Linked DNA regions of Agarilytica rhodophyticola. The protein of the gene in region 1 interacts with the protein of each later gene in a pairwise test. Links are inferred from orthologs where the notes say so. Each region holds a gene or a part of one and is shown in the gene's direction. Other genes may lie near its edges. The genes, in order: typA and rlmKL.

Region 1 (7,145 bases):
AAGCGTAGTAATCTGTACTGGTTTCTATTTCATTACCAGCAATCGTTGATGTCTCGTCAGAGATACCTAGGCCGATACGGGCATCTACTCCTAAGAAGCCGTTATACTTGTAGCCACCGACCAAGTCCAAAGTGGTAAAGTTAAGATCGTTGCCAGATGCATCAGATGTGTTTGCATCAATAAAACTGACACCGCCCCCTACATAAAATCTATCGAGCTTTTCAAAGATCGATTCTGCTGCGGCAGAATTTGCTAATAATATCAGCGAGGCCAGAGTCAGGAATCGCATTTTCAATCTCCCATAATGTGTTTTTTGTTATATACAGGATCTTAGCAAATAAAGCGTCATCTGTGATCCTACATATTGGTATTTATGATCGAACATGTCTAAAAAACGCATTTTTGTCACTTTTTTTTGGTAAAACTTACAAGATAAAACGCGATACATACTAACGCTTAACTAAAGAGCAATATATAATGCGCGCCTTTTGATCAATACTCGTCCATATTGGCCGATAGGGTTAAAAGGCCCTAGCTTGATTGTAAACCTACCTATTTACGAGGCTTCCCAGAAGTGATAGAGAAACTTCGCAATATTGCGATAATTGCACACGTAGACCATGGTAAAACTACCTTGGTCGATAAACTATTGAGCCAGTCTGGAACTTTGGATCGCAAGGATGAAGGTGCTGAACGCATCATGGATTCCAATGATCAGGAGAAAGAACGCGGCATTACTATTTTGGCAAAAAATACGGCGATAAAATGGAATGATTACCGTATCAACATTGTCGACACACCCGGACACGCCGACTTTGGCGGTGAAGTAGAGCGTGTATTATCTATGGTAGATAGTGTGTGCCTGCTGGTAGACGCTGTCGACGGTCCAATGCCACAAACGCGCTTTGTTACCAGTAAAGCTTTTGAAAAAGGTCTTAACCCCATTGTTGTAGTCAACAAAGTTGACCGTCCTGGTGCTCGTCCAGACTGGGTTGTAGACCAAGTATTTGATTTGTTCGATCGCCTTGGCGCAACTGAAGAACAACTTGATTTTCCCGTCATTTACGCATCTGCTTTGAACGGTGTTGCAGGATTGGAGCCCGACGCTTTGGCAGAAGATATGACGCCTCTGTTTGAAATGATTGTCGATCAGGTGCAGCCGCCAGAGGTAGATGTGGAACAGCCCTTCAAAATGCAAATATCGGCTCTGGACTACAATAGCTATGTTGGTGTTATAGGAGTGGGACGTATTACTGCAGGGCGCTTGTCTCCTAATCAACAAGTGGTTGTGGTCGATATTGAAGGTAAAACGCGAAAGGCCAAGGTGCTGCAGGTGATGGGCTATCATGGTCTTGAGCGCATCGATACAGATCAGGCAACCGCTGGTGATATTGTCTGTATTACAGGTATTGATAAATTGGGAATCTCCGACACTCTCTGTGATCCCGATAATGTTGAGTCGATGCCTGCGCTAACCGTAGACGAGCCAACCGTTAGTATGACTTTCCAGGTCAATGATTCACCATTTGCAGGTTTAGAAGGTAAGTACGTTACTTCAAGAAATATTAAAGAACGCCTTGAACAAGAATTGATCCACAATGTGGCGCTGCGAGTTCAGCCTGGTGATAGTGCCGATAAATTCATTGTTTCAGGTCGTGGTGAACTGCATCTCTCGGTTCTCATTGAAAGTATGCGTCGGGAAGGTTTTGAATTGGGAGTTTCTCGCCCTGAAGTTATCCAACGAGAAGTGGATGGAGAAATCCAAGAACCTTATGAAATGGTCATTATTGATATTGAAGATAGCCATCAAGGGCCGATTATGGAGGAGATCGGTTTGCGTAAAGGGGAGCTGCGCAATATGGAACCTGATGGCAAAGGGCGCGTTAAACTAGAGTTTATCATTCCTTCTCGAGGACTCATTGGCTTTAGAGGTTTATTTTTAACCTTAACTTCAGGCTCCGGTATTATGACCAGTATCTTTGACCACTATGGCCCGGTTAAAGAAGGCGATGTCGCAAAAAGACAAAATGGCGTTTTGGTGTCAATGGTTAAAGGTAAAACTCTTGCCTATGCTTTGTTCAGTTTGCAAGATCGTGGCCGTCTGTTTTTAGGTCATGGTATTGATGTATATGAAGGGCAGGTGGTCGGTATCCACTCACGAGCAAATGATTTGGTTGTTAACCCAACCAAGGCAAAACAATTGACAAATATTCGTGCCGCTGGAGTGGATGAAGCTCTAACATTGTCGCCACCGATCAAACATACTCTTGAACAAGCATTGGAATTTATTGAAGATGATGAGTTAGTTGAAGTGACACCTGATTCAATTCGGATTCGTAAAAAGCTATTAACTGAGAATGCGAGAAAACGAGCGCGTAACGCTAAATAAAAGATTTATATCTTAAAGACTGTTAGCAAGTAGTAGACAACAAAAGCCCTTTTATTATAAGAGGGCTTTTTTTTTAAAGGCATCTTATGCTGGTTTGAATTTAAAAAGTTCCTTATAAATAAATATTTTGGCGTTAATTAATTTTTGTTGTCATTAAATTTATGCCGTCTGCCCATAATTAAATAGACGAAATTGTTTCTAATATTTGATCTGGGGTATAGGGTTTTGATATCAAACCTTTTCCTCCCTGTAATTCTCCCCAAACTCGATCAGCTTTCTGATTTTTACTGGTAACAAAATATACAGGAATATTATTGGTAATATTATCGTTAGTTATTTTTCTACATGTCTCAAAACCATCGGCGCCATCCATTAAAATAATGTCAGGCTGAAAAGCCTTAGCTTTTTCTATAGCTTCGCCTCCATTTGATGCGGTATATACTTGATAGCCAGCATCTTCCACAATATTTTTAAGGCTTTGTAAATCTCTTGGGGAATCGTCGACGACTAAAACCGTATTGGCAGGCATGTATTTATCCTCTATTTTTTATTGAGAGATTATAAGTGTTAACAGCCCCTAGTATTTGTCAAAATTTGTAACCACCTTCTTATGAAAAGTATTACTGACACACACCATTTAATATTTTTTGGCTTTTATTTAACAAATGGCGCCTATTAATGTTTTATGAAAAGAATTTTAAGACGCCACCATTAAAAATAATTATTTAGGGACTAGTAACAGGCCCCAGCCAAGACATTGTTATTGTTATAAGTTTTGTTTTAACACTTCACTTCCAGGTAATTCTACAATGCTTATATCTTTTTATGGAATAAATTCGGCTGACGATAGGTTCACAATGAAGACATTTTATTAGAGAAGTAATACCGTACTCGAAAAATAAAAAGTTCTTACAATAGCAGATGTAATGCTAGAAGTTAGTATAAAAATACAAAGTGAGTTGAAACACTGTCTAACTTCCGCCATTACATTAATAGCGAGCATAAAAGTATTAAAGAGTACAAATGTAGTAGGTCTGAAAAATGAAGTGTAGTCGAATGAATTCGACTACACTCGGATTTTGATTTGCAATTGCAACATGTGACGGTTGTCTTGTATAGGAGCTGTATTGATCCAGGTCAAAAGCTTATACGTAGTCGCGAAAAAGTTTCCTAAATGTGCTCGGTGCTAATCCCATCCAGCGTCGAAAAGCGTTGGTAAGGCTGGTTCTATCCGAGAAGTCTAAAGCTGTGTAAATATCATCTACACGTCGGTTTTGTCGCAGTAAATAGTCGACAGCATAATGCTTACGAACTTGGTCACGTAGTTCTGAGAAGCTGGAGCCCTGTTCTTTTAAATGACGCTGTAATGTTCGCTTAGATAAATTAAGATCTTTTGCTACTTCTGAGATGGATAGTGGAGCATTGCCAATGCGGTTTATCAATGTATTGATAACATTTTGACGCAAACCCTGATATTCGGGAATTTTTGCCTTTTCCATATACTTCTGAAAAAGCTCAGCCGGATCTCGATCCATCAGGTAGCTCGAATTTGTATCTTCCTGAGATGAGACTGGTCGCAATGGGCTCACATTATTCATATCAAGAACTCCTTGGTAAAGCGTGATTGTATGTTATTGGCATAGTCGGTTAAAACCACGAAGTGAATATGTTAAGTAAATGTACTTTTTTGTGCGGATATGTCAAATTTTTTAAAAGGTTTGGAGCAATCTAAACATATCTCCTTGAATAATAGACTATTCAAGGCAAGTTGTTACATTATTTGTCTGTTTTGAGACCGGAATAGCTTTTTGGTCTAAATGTACCTGTAATATTACGTAGTAAATGCATATATAAACACAAAGTTTCGTAACTTTTTGCTTTATTTTGATGATCTTTTACTGAGGCAGACCAGTAAAGTAATGTAAATAGAATACTCAGGCGATGTAATTATATGATAGCGAAAGCGCATTTGTTACCGGGATGGGGATTCACCAATGACACTAGTGAATAAATAGGTATTAGACTCTGATAACAGGGTCTAATACCTATTTTTTATAGGCTTATTCCATAAGTATTTATGATTCCCCCAAAAAACCTCCTGATTGATGAGACCATAATTGTGCATAGATACCTGAGCGTGCAATAAGTTCTCGGTGTGATCCCTGCTCTACAATTTTTCCATTATCGATAACTACTAACCTATCAAGTGCTGCAATAGTTGATAAGCGATGCGCAATAGCAATCACTGTTTTGTTTTCCATAAGGCTATTAAGATTGCCTTGTATTGCCTGTTCTACTTCTGAGTCTAGCGCTGAAGTTGCCTCATCAAGAATAAGTATCGGTGCATCTTTTAATAGAACTCTGGCAATGGCGATGCGCTGTCGTTGTCCCCCCGACAGTTTTACACCTCTTTCTCCTGCGTGAGCATCATATCCTCTACGATTTTGAGCATCGACCAAGCCCATAATAAAGTCATGGGCTTGTGCTTTTTTGGCTGCTTCAATCATATCTTCTTCACTTGCATCTGGCTTTCCATAAAGGAGATTATCTCTAATAGAACGGTGTAGTAATGATGTGTCCTGAGTCACCATACCAATATGTGAGCGTAAACTTTGCTGTGTAACATCGGCAATATTCTGTCCATCTACACTAATACTTCCTCCTTCGACGTCATAAAAACGTAAAAGAAGATTTACCAGTGTCGATTTTCCTGCACCGGAGCGGCCCACCAAGCCAATTTTTTCACCTGGTCTAATATGTAAGGAAAAGTTATCAATGACTTTCTCTTTAGTGCCATAATAGAAGCGAATATCATGAAATTTTATGCCTTGAGAGTGATCTATTTTTAGTTGGGGGGCATTGGGTTTATCTTGCACTTGACGGCTTACTGTTAGGGTATTCATTCCATCTTGCACGGTGCCAATATTCTCAAACAGTGCAGACACTTCCCACATAATCCACTGTGACATTCCAAATAAGCGCAGTATTAGTCCTATAGCAGCAGCTATCGAACCCGTGCTGATAGTGTTTTGTGTCCACAGCCAAATAGAAAGTGCTGACACTGAAAATGCTAACAGACAGTTAGCGAACCAAACTGCAACGCTAAGAGATGTGGCCAAACGCATTTGGGGGTGCACTGTACCTAAAAATTCTTCCATACCTTCACGGGCATATGTGGATTCTCGAAAGGAATGAGAAAATAACTTTACAGTAGTGATATTGGTATAGGTATCCACTAGCCGTCCAGTCATATTTGAGCGCGCATCGGCCTGAATGGACGAGGTGGTTTTTAAGCGGGGGAGGAAATAACGCAATAGCAAGGTGTAGCTTGCAAACCAGAATATAAAAGGGACGACCAATCGCCAATCAAGTACCGCGACTAAAACGACGATACCAGTAAAATATACAGCAACATAAAGCCCTACATCGAGTAACTTCATCACTGACTCTCGAACCGCTAAAGCGGTCTGCATAACTTTAGTCGCCAAGCGTCCTGCGAATTCGTTTTGGTAAAATCCAACGCTTTGGTCAAGCAAGTAACGATGTGCTAACCAGCGCACGGCCATGGGAAAATTACCGAGAATAGACTGATGAATTATGGTTGACTGAAATAGCACTACCAAGGGTAATCCTACTAGCACCATAAAGCCCATCAGCAATAGTTTATTGCCGGACTTCTCGAACAATTGTTCTGGCGTGTTGCTTGAAAGAAGGTCGACTAGTTGCCCTAAAAAGCCAAATAGCGATACTTCAATCAAGGCAATAGTGCAGGTTAATATTGCCATCAATATAATATAAGGCTCGCTACCGCGAACATAATAACGGCAAAAGGCATAGAGAGTTGTCGGTGGTCTAGTGACCTTTTTATCAGGAAAAGGCTGTATTAATCTTTCGAAAAAAGCGTACATAATTAAGACTTGAATAAAAGGTTATAGTTGCTTGGAAAGTGCTGGGTAATTCTGATGCTAGTTTTTAAATATGTTTTTTAGTAAAGCGTGTAGCCTTTGCATTGAGTGGGTCATCTGGCCACGGGTGTTTAGGATAGCGCCCTTTGAGTTCCTTTTTTACTTGTTGATACGTGTTTTGCCAAAAACCGGCTAAATCTTGTGTTACTTGAACAGGTCTCCTTGCAGGTGACAATAAATGCACCATTAACGGAACTTTTGAATTGATGATTGCTGGCGTTTGCATACAACCAAACATCTCTTGCAATTTTACTGACAATACGGGTGGCGACTGCAAGTAGTCTATCGGGATATGCGAGCCTGAGGGTGCTGTAATTGTCTGCGGTACTAACTTATCCATTTGTTGTTGTAAAGTCCAGTCCATCATGGTTGTGAGTATCGGGCTCAGTTCTAAGCGACGCAGTTCATCGAGAGAGCTGATGCCTGACAAAAAGGGCCGTAGCCACACGTCTAAAGAATGCAGCAATTGCTGGTTAGAAACGTCGGGCCAATTATGACTTGTATCGTGAACACGTAACAATTGTATTCGCGCTTGCCATTGTCTGTCTCGCTTCGCCCATGAGAGTGTATCTAATCCATTCTGGCGAATAAATTGTATTAATGCATTGACGATTTGCTCAGGTTCAATATTTGTTAATGATTGCGAACGTAATATTAAACTGCCGATACGCGTCTCTGTCTGTGCTATGAAGCGTCCCAGCTTAGTATCCCACTTGGCAACATCCTCAGTCTTAGTGACGTGCTTGAGGTGGCTGTTAAATAGATTTTTTTCAATCTTTGCCGCTAAAAAT
Region 2 (7,118 bases), 1.7 Mb from region 1 along the record:
GCGAGATATTCCCGATATTCCTGAGCCTCGTCCAATGTTCGAGATATTTGTCTACTCGCCTCGCATGGAAGGTGTGCACTTGCGCGGTGGTAAAGTGGCGAGGGGCGGCTTACGCTGGTCTGATCGACTGCAGGATTATCGAACTGAAGTGCTAGGTCTGGTCAAAGCCCAACAGGTAAAAAATGCCGTTATTGTTCCCAATGGAGCCAAAGGCGGTTTTGTCGCAAAGAAATTGAGCAAAACAATGTCGCGCCAAGAATTCTTAGATGAAGGTATTGCCTGCTACAAAATCTTTATCCAAGGTTTGCTCGATATTACTGATAACCTGGTCGAAGGCGATGTTGTTGCCCCTGAAAGTGTGATTCGTAAAGATCCCGATGACCCTTATCTCGTGGTTGCAGCAGATAAAGGGACAGCCACATTTTCTGACATTGCCAATGAAATCTCTGAAAATAACAACTTTTGGTTAGGTGATGCCTTTGCCTCTGGTGGCAGTCAAGGTTATGACCATAAAGGGATGGGGATCACAGCAAAAGGGGCGTGGATTTCAGTTCAGCGCCACTTCCGAGAGAAAGGTGTGGATGTCCAAAATGAAGATTTCACTGTGATTGGTATCGGTGATATGGCCGGTGATGTGTTTGGTAATGGTATGTTGTTATCTGAGCATATCCGCCTGATGTCAGCATTTAACCACTTGCATATTTTTATCGACCCAACCCCTGATTCTGCCAGCAGTTTCATCGAACGTAAGCGTTTGTTTGAGACTCCTGGAACCAGCTGGGAAGATTATGATAAATCGCTTATCTCTAAAGGCGGCGGTGTTTTTTCGCGGGCTGCTAAATCCATTAAAATTACTGGCGCAATGAAAAAAGCCTTTAATATTAGTGCCGATAAGCTTGCACCCAACGACTTAATTTCAGAGCTATTAAAAGCGCCGGTAGATCTTATTTGGAACGGTGGTATTGGTACCTATGTTAAAGCCAGTTGGGAAACCCATAGCGATGTTGGTGATAAAGCTAACGATAGTTTACGTGTTAATGGTAATGAATTGCGCTGTAAGGTCTTTGGGGAAGGAGGTAATCTAGGCCTCACTCAACTAGGTCGTGTAGAATTTGAACTCAATGGCGGAGCATGTAATACAGACTTTATTGATAATGCAGCGGGAGTAGACTGTTCTGACCACGAGGTAAATATTAAAATTGTGTTAGACGAGCTAGTCTCCAATGGAGATTTAACCTCTAAGCAGCGTAATAAATTCCTCGCCAATATGACCGATGCGGTATCTGACTTAGTTCTGCAAAATAATTATCGCCAAACGCTGTCAATAAGCTTAGCGGAGCATAGTGTTAGTAAGCGTATTACTGAGTATCGCCGTTTTATTACTTTCCTTGAGGGGGAAGGGCGTTTAGATCGGCAGTTAGAGTTTTTGCCCTCTGACGAGACGATTGTAGAACGTCAGGGACATGGCAAAGGCCTTACTCGCCCGGAGTTGTCGGTGTTAATTTCTTATGCCAAAGTGATGATGAAGGAGATACTTATTGCTTCAGATATCGCTGATAATGCCTATATTGCTAAGGAAATAGAAACCGCATTTCCAGAAAAGCTCATTAAGAAATATTCTGAGGAAATCCATAATCATCGTTTAAAACGTGAAATTGTGGGCACCCAAGTGGCTAATGACTTGATCAATAATTTGGGTATTACTGCTGGACACCGTTTACTGGAGACAACTGGAGCTTCTCTTGCCGATGTAGCTCGGGCCTATATTATTTCCCGCGATGTCTTCCAGTTTGAAAAATTCCAAGGCTATATTAAATCCCTTGATAATAAAGTGCCGGCTGAGTTTCAATATGAGTTGATGGCCAATATGATTCGCCGTGTTCGTCGTGGTACGCGGTGGTTCTTACGCAATCGACGCTCTGGTTTAAACCTGGCAAAAGAAGTGGCCATATTTCAAGAAGGGCTTGCAGGTGTGCAAAAAAATGCTCAGGACGTGGTCACGGGACAAGCACAAGAGGAATGGCAAGAGCGTCGCGATTACCTTAGTGTCAATAAAGTATTGGACGAGTGGGTATTACCTTTGTCTATGCCGGGTAATTTATTTTCTGGCTTAAGTATTGTCGAGGCTTCGATTTGTACCAAAGCCAAGTTAAAAGATGCATCTCGTGTTTTCTTTTTACTACTAGATCGTCTCAGTCTCGATTGGTTTGCTACGCAAATTTCCAATGTGCGCGTTGAATCCTATTGGCAGGCTTTAGCGCGTGAGAGCTATATCGATGACCTCGAAACACAACTGCGTAAGTTGACCGTATCGTTGCTGCGTTTAAAAGGCAAACGCGATGTTGAAGATATGTACAGTTCTTGGGCCGAACAGAATAAATATTTGGTGAATCGCTGGCGCTCCATGGTCAACGAAGTACAAAGTTCACAGTTAACTGATTACGCTATGTTCTCAGTAGCCTTGCGCGAACTCGTGGATTTAGTGCAAGCAACGGAGCAATGTGAAAGCTTATAAGGAGAGCTTAAGCGATTAAAAGTAAGGCGTTTTATTTTCATAATATAGTGTGATGTCGTTTGCGGGTAGTTCGATTATTGTGGATTTGAATATTTCTGCTGAGGAATATCTCAAGCTCTATCAGGGATCAGCGAGCAGCGTGCTTGCTCGCTCCCGAGATAGACGAACTATCCGTTTTCCTGCACAGGTGTTAAGGCCTTTTGTTACACGCGATGGCGTATCTGGTGCCTTTTGTATCTACTTTGATAAAAACATGAAATTTCTTAGAATAGATCGGGTTTCATGATCTACCCGTGACTGTTTTTTAGTCTTTTAACACGCTTTTCTGCTCCTTCTCTTTTCTGTATCCTTCTGCGACATTAATCACTATCTTTTAGCCTGACTATTACCTATGTATGCATTTGCCAAGAAGTTACTTTTTTGTCTCGACCCTGAGGTTTCTCATGAACTATCGCTCGATGCACTGGGTGCAGCTGAACGTTTGCACCTGCTTAAGTTTTTTTGTCAGGAGGTTGCAGACCACCCTGTAGAGGTGATGGGTTTGCGTTTTCCTAATCCTGTTGGTTTGGCGGCGGGACTTGATAAAAATGGCGATTACTATAATGCCTTAGGTTCCATGGGCTTTGGTTTTGTGGAAATTGGTACTGTAACTCCAAAGCCACAAGCGGGTAATCCTAAGCCGAGGCTTTTTCGCTTAACCCAAGAGCGTGCCATTATCAATCGTATGGGCTTTAACAACAAAGGTATTGAGCATCTGGTAGAACAAGTAAAAACAAGACGTTTTCAAGGCGTCTTAGGCATTAACATTGGGAAAAATAAGGATACTCCCCAGGAGGATGCTTTATCTGATTACGAGTTGTGTATGACGGCGGTTTATCCCTACGCTGACTATATTACGGTAAATATTTCTTCCCCAAACACTCCTGGACTTCGTACCTTACAGTTTGGTGAAGCCTTTGATCAATTACTAAACGGTATTAAACAAAAGCAGGAGCAGTTGACTTTGCAACATCATCGCCGAGTTCCGATAGCGGTTAAAATTGCACCGGATATGAGTGAACAAGAGCTGGATGAAGTGGCTGATAAATTATTGGAGCATAAGGTCGATGGTGTTATCGCGACCAATACCACCATCGGTCGGGAAGGGGTGGAATCGTCGAGATACAGAGACGAAGCGGGCGGGCTAAGTGGCGCACCTGTGCGTTTGAAATCTACGGATACTATTCGCCATTTAGCGCTAAAATTTAAGGGCGAAATCCCCATTATAGGTGTGGGAGGCATTATGGATGGCGACGCAGCGTTGGAAAAAATGACCGCAGGCGCGAGCCTAGTGCAGCTCTATAGTGGCTTTATTTATCGCGGCCCAGAACTGATATCTGAGTCAGTAGAGCGTATAAGGTCGGTTTACGATGTATCGTCGAGCTAAATGAGATAACACAGGAATCTGGCTAAGTTGAAGATTCCTGTGTCTTAGTGATAATAGGTAAGAGAATGGATAGAATAAGTTGTATAAGTATCTTACATATTGTTAAGCTTCTGGACTTGCGCCAGAGTGTTATAACCATTCCAGTGGTCTTCCCGACCCGTGCGCCAACCACTTAACCACATATGTCGTGCCTCACCGTTATCATGCGGACAAAGTGTTCTCGATTTGCCAGCTACTCCGGCTTGATAGCCTTTTGTGAGTGCGCGATCGGTGCTGTTTCGTTTTTGGCGTTTCATAGGCGAGTTACCTTAAGGACATATGGTTGAAAAGGGCGGTCGTTTATTTCGAATATCTGTCTAACTATATACTGTATGGTGTATACGTCAGCCGAGCACGTGGCGGCTATCAATAAATGCCCTTAAAATAAAGGGATTTGAGTAGCCACTGCCAGCGTGCCCGCTAGGACAGAGCCGAATGGACCCTTAATATTCCGCACAAGCGGACAGGTAGTGTCCCAAAGCCCGAAGTAAAAGTGAACGAATAAATTTTTATAGCAAGAGACTCTTATATGGCCGGTTTGAATAATGATTGAAAAAAATACTCAGCGAGAATATTTTGCCAGTTGCCCAAAGCGACTGGAACAACTATTAGAGGCCGAGCTAATAGATTTTGGTGTTAGTGATGTGCGGCAGACCAGTGCGGGCGTTTTTTTTAGCGCTACCTTAGAAGACATGTATAAAGTGTGTCTTCGTTCTCGTTTAGCTAATCGTATACTTATGCCGATTGCCCGAGAAAAGGGTATGACGGCAGAGGATTTATACCGCATTGCCTTAAATATTCAGTGGCATAGCTACTTTTCTTACGATTGTAATTTTGTGGTAGATTTTATCGGCAGTAATGATGAAATTCGCAACACACAATTTGGTGCACAAAAAGTCAAAGATGCGATTGTGGATTATTTTTTGCGCCGAGAAAATCATCGCCCCTCCATTGATAAGCATTTTCCTGATATACGCATCAATGTGCGCCTGACAAAAGCGGCGGTAATCATCTCTATTGATATGTCAGGAGACAGTCTTCATCGTCGTGGTTACCGTGACAGACAAGGTGCAGCACCACTAAAGGAAAATCTGGCAGCAGCACTTTTATATCGTGCCAAGTGGCCAGAAAAAGTAGCCCAGGCCCGTGTACAGGGGCAGCGTATTGCCATATTAGATCCTATGTGTGGTTCTGGAACCATTCTTATAGAAGCGGCATTGATGGCTGCCAATATTGCGCCTGGTTTATTGCGCAAAAAATTCGGCTTTGAAAAATTATTGGAGCATGATGAAACACTTTGGCAAACGGTAAAGACTCATGTGCAATCTCAGAGTCGCTCTGTTGAAGATGTAAACTTTCCGATGATCATTGGTTATGACCAGAACTCCCACGTACTGCGTCATGCCAATCACAATATTACCAATGCTAAGCTTAGCCACTGTATTAAAGTGGCAACACAGGAACTGAAGAATTTTACTAAACCTGTCAACGATACAATTAAATCAGGTTTATTGATATGTAACCCACCTTACGGTGAACGTTTAGGTGAAATTGAAGCGTTGCGAGACGATTACCGTTTGTTAGGTAAGCTTGTCAAACAAGAGCTTGCCGGCTGGCAAGTGGCGATTTTTAGTGGCAATCGTGATCTTACAAAAGAAATGCGCTTGCGTGCTCAATCTAAATATCAATTTCTCAACGGTACTATCCAAAGTGAACTTTCCATCTTTGATATCGTTGCCAGTGAGGCGACGTTGCGCGAAGATCGTGATCCAGCGTCAAGCCCCTTATCTGAAGGCGCCACTATGGTGTCCAATCGTTTATTAAAGAATCAACGGCGGCTGGAAAAATGGCGAAAAAAAGAGGGGGTTGAATGTTATCGTGTTTACGATGCTGATATACCTGAATATGCGGCGGCAATTGATATTTATGGTGATCACTATCATGTCCAAGAATATCAAGCACCCAAGAATATTGATCAAAATAAAGCACGTAGGCGCTTCGATGATATTATTCATGCGACAATTCACGCATTTAAATCAGAATCTGAAAAGATAATACCTAAGACACGTATGCGCACCCGGGGTAAGTCGCAGTATGAAAAATTAGGCAAAGATCTGCGTACAAGCGATTTTCTTGAAGTGCGTGAATTTAATGCCAAGCTATTAGTGAATTTAACCGATTATCTTGATACAGGTTTATTTTTGGATCATAGGCCTTTGCGCAAACGTATTGCTAATGAAGTAATGGGTAAGCGTTTTCTCAATTTATTTTGCTATACCGCAAGCGCCAGTGTTCATGCGGCGCTAGGTGGTGCGCAGTCTTCCGTCAGTGTGGATATGTCCAATACATATTTGTCTTGGGCGAAGTTGAACTATGAGAAGAATAATATTAATAGCCAGCGTCATAGCCTAGTGCGGGCTGACTGTATACAGTGGTTGCAGCAGTGTCGAGAAGGTTTTGACTTAATTATGTTAGACCCGCCAACTTTTTCTAATTCCAAAAAAACTTCAACAGTATTGGACGTGCAGCGAGATCATATGACATTAATTAATCGCTGTATGGAACTATTGACCCCGAAGGGTACACTTTATTTTTCTACTAATCTGAGAACTTTTAAAATAGATAATACAATTATCCAGCGATATAAAGTAGAAGATATTACTATGGATACACTAGATCCAGATTTTGAACGTAATACAAAAATACATAAGTGTTGGAAATTTCAACATTAGCGTTTGTTAACCCTTGATACTCAATATTGGTTAAACATCATATGTCGAAGCTATTTAACATCAAAAGTAAGTACAGTCCTGCAGGTGATCAGCCGACTGCAATAGATGGTTTGGTGCAAGGCTTGGATGCCGGTCTTGCCCACCAGACATTATTAGGGGTGACAGGTTCAGGTAAAACTTTCACCATTGCTAATGTTATACAAAAAGTACAGCGTCCCACTATTGTCATGGCCCATAATAAAACGCTTGCAGCGCAACTTTATGGAGAATTACGGGAGTTTTTTCCCGATAACTCGGTTGAGTACTTTGTTTCTTACTATGACTACTATCAACCGGAAGCCTATGTGCCATCTTCAGATACATTTATCGATAAAGATGCATCGGTAAATGAACATATCGAACAGAT

What was found.
Region 2: the proteins of typA (region 1) and rlmKL interact in binary tests that used the Escherichia coli proteins (3 or more experiments, as listed by UniProt). The link is inferred for Agarilytica rhodophyticola from one-to-one orthologs.

The regions. Positions count from the first base shown.
Region 1 is NZ_CP020038.1:5,912,336-5,919,480, reverse strand. What follows is about bases 36-2,981. They hold typA (translational GTPase TypA), read left to right. Parts: upstream 36-574; coding sequence 575-2,389; downstream 2,390-2,981. Other genes in these bases: BVC89_RS24465 (response regulator), read right to left, coding at 2,568-2,918; BVC89_RS24475 (porin family protein), read right to left, coding at 36-289. In the rest of the region: more of BVC89_RS24475, read right to left, coding at 1-35; BVC89_RS24460 (helix-turn-helix domain-containing protein), read right to left, coding at 3,535-3,987; BVC89_RS24455 (ABC transporter ATP-binding protein), read right to left, coding at 4,465-6,297; ATP-dependent helicase HrpB, read right to left, coding at 6,362-7,145. UniProt on the Escherichia coli protein: A 50S ribosomal subunit assembly protein with GTPase and nucleotide-independent chaperone activity, required for 50S subunit assembly at low temperatures, may also play a role in translation.
Region 2 is NZ_CP020038.1:4,193,443-4,200,560, reverse strand. Bases 4,200-7,118 are described here. They hold rlmKL (bifunctional 23S rRNA (guanine(2069)-N(7))-methyltransferase RlmK/23S rRNA (guanine(2445)-N(2))-methyltransferase RlmL), read left to right. Parts: upstream 4,200-4,525; coding sequence 4,526-6,712; downstream 6,713-7,118. Other genes in these bases: uvrB (excinuclease ABC subunit UvrB), read left to right, coding at 6,754-7,118; rmf (ribosome modulation factor), read right to left, coding at 4,200-4,237. In the rest of the region: BVC89_RS17615 (NAD-glutamate dehydrogenase), read left to right, coding at 1-2,515; BVC89_RS17610 (DUF2835 domain-containing protein), read left to right, coding at 2,595-2,801; BVC89_RS17605 (quinone-dependent dihydroorotate dehydrogenase), read left to right, coding at 2,907-3,941; more of rmf, read right to left, coding at 4,034-4,199. UniProt on the Escherichia coli protein: Specifically methylates the guanine in position 2445 (m2G2445) and the guanine in position 2069 (m7G2069) of 23S rRNA. Methylation occurs before assembly of 23S rRNA into 50S subunits.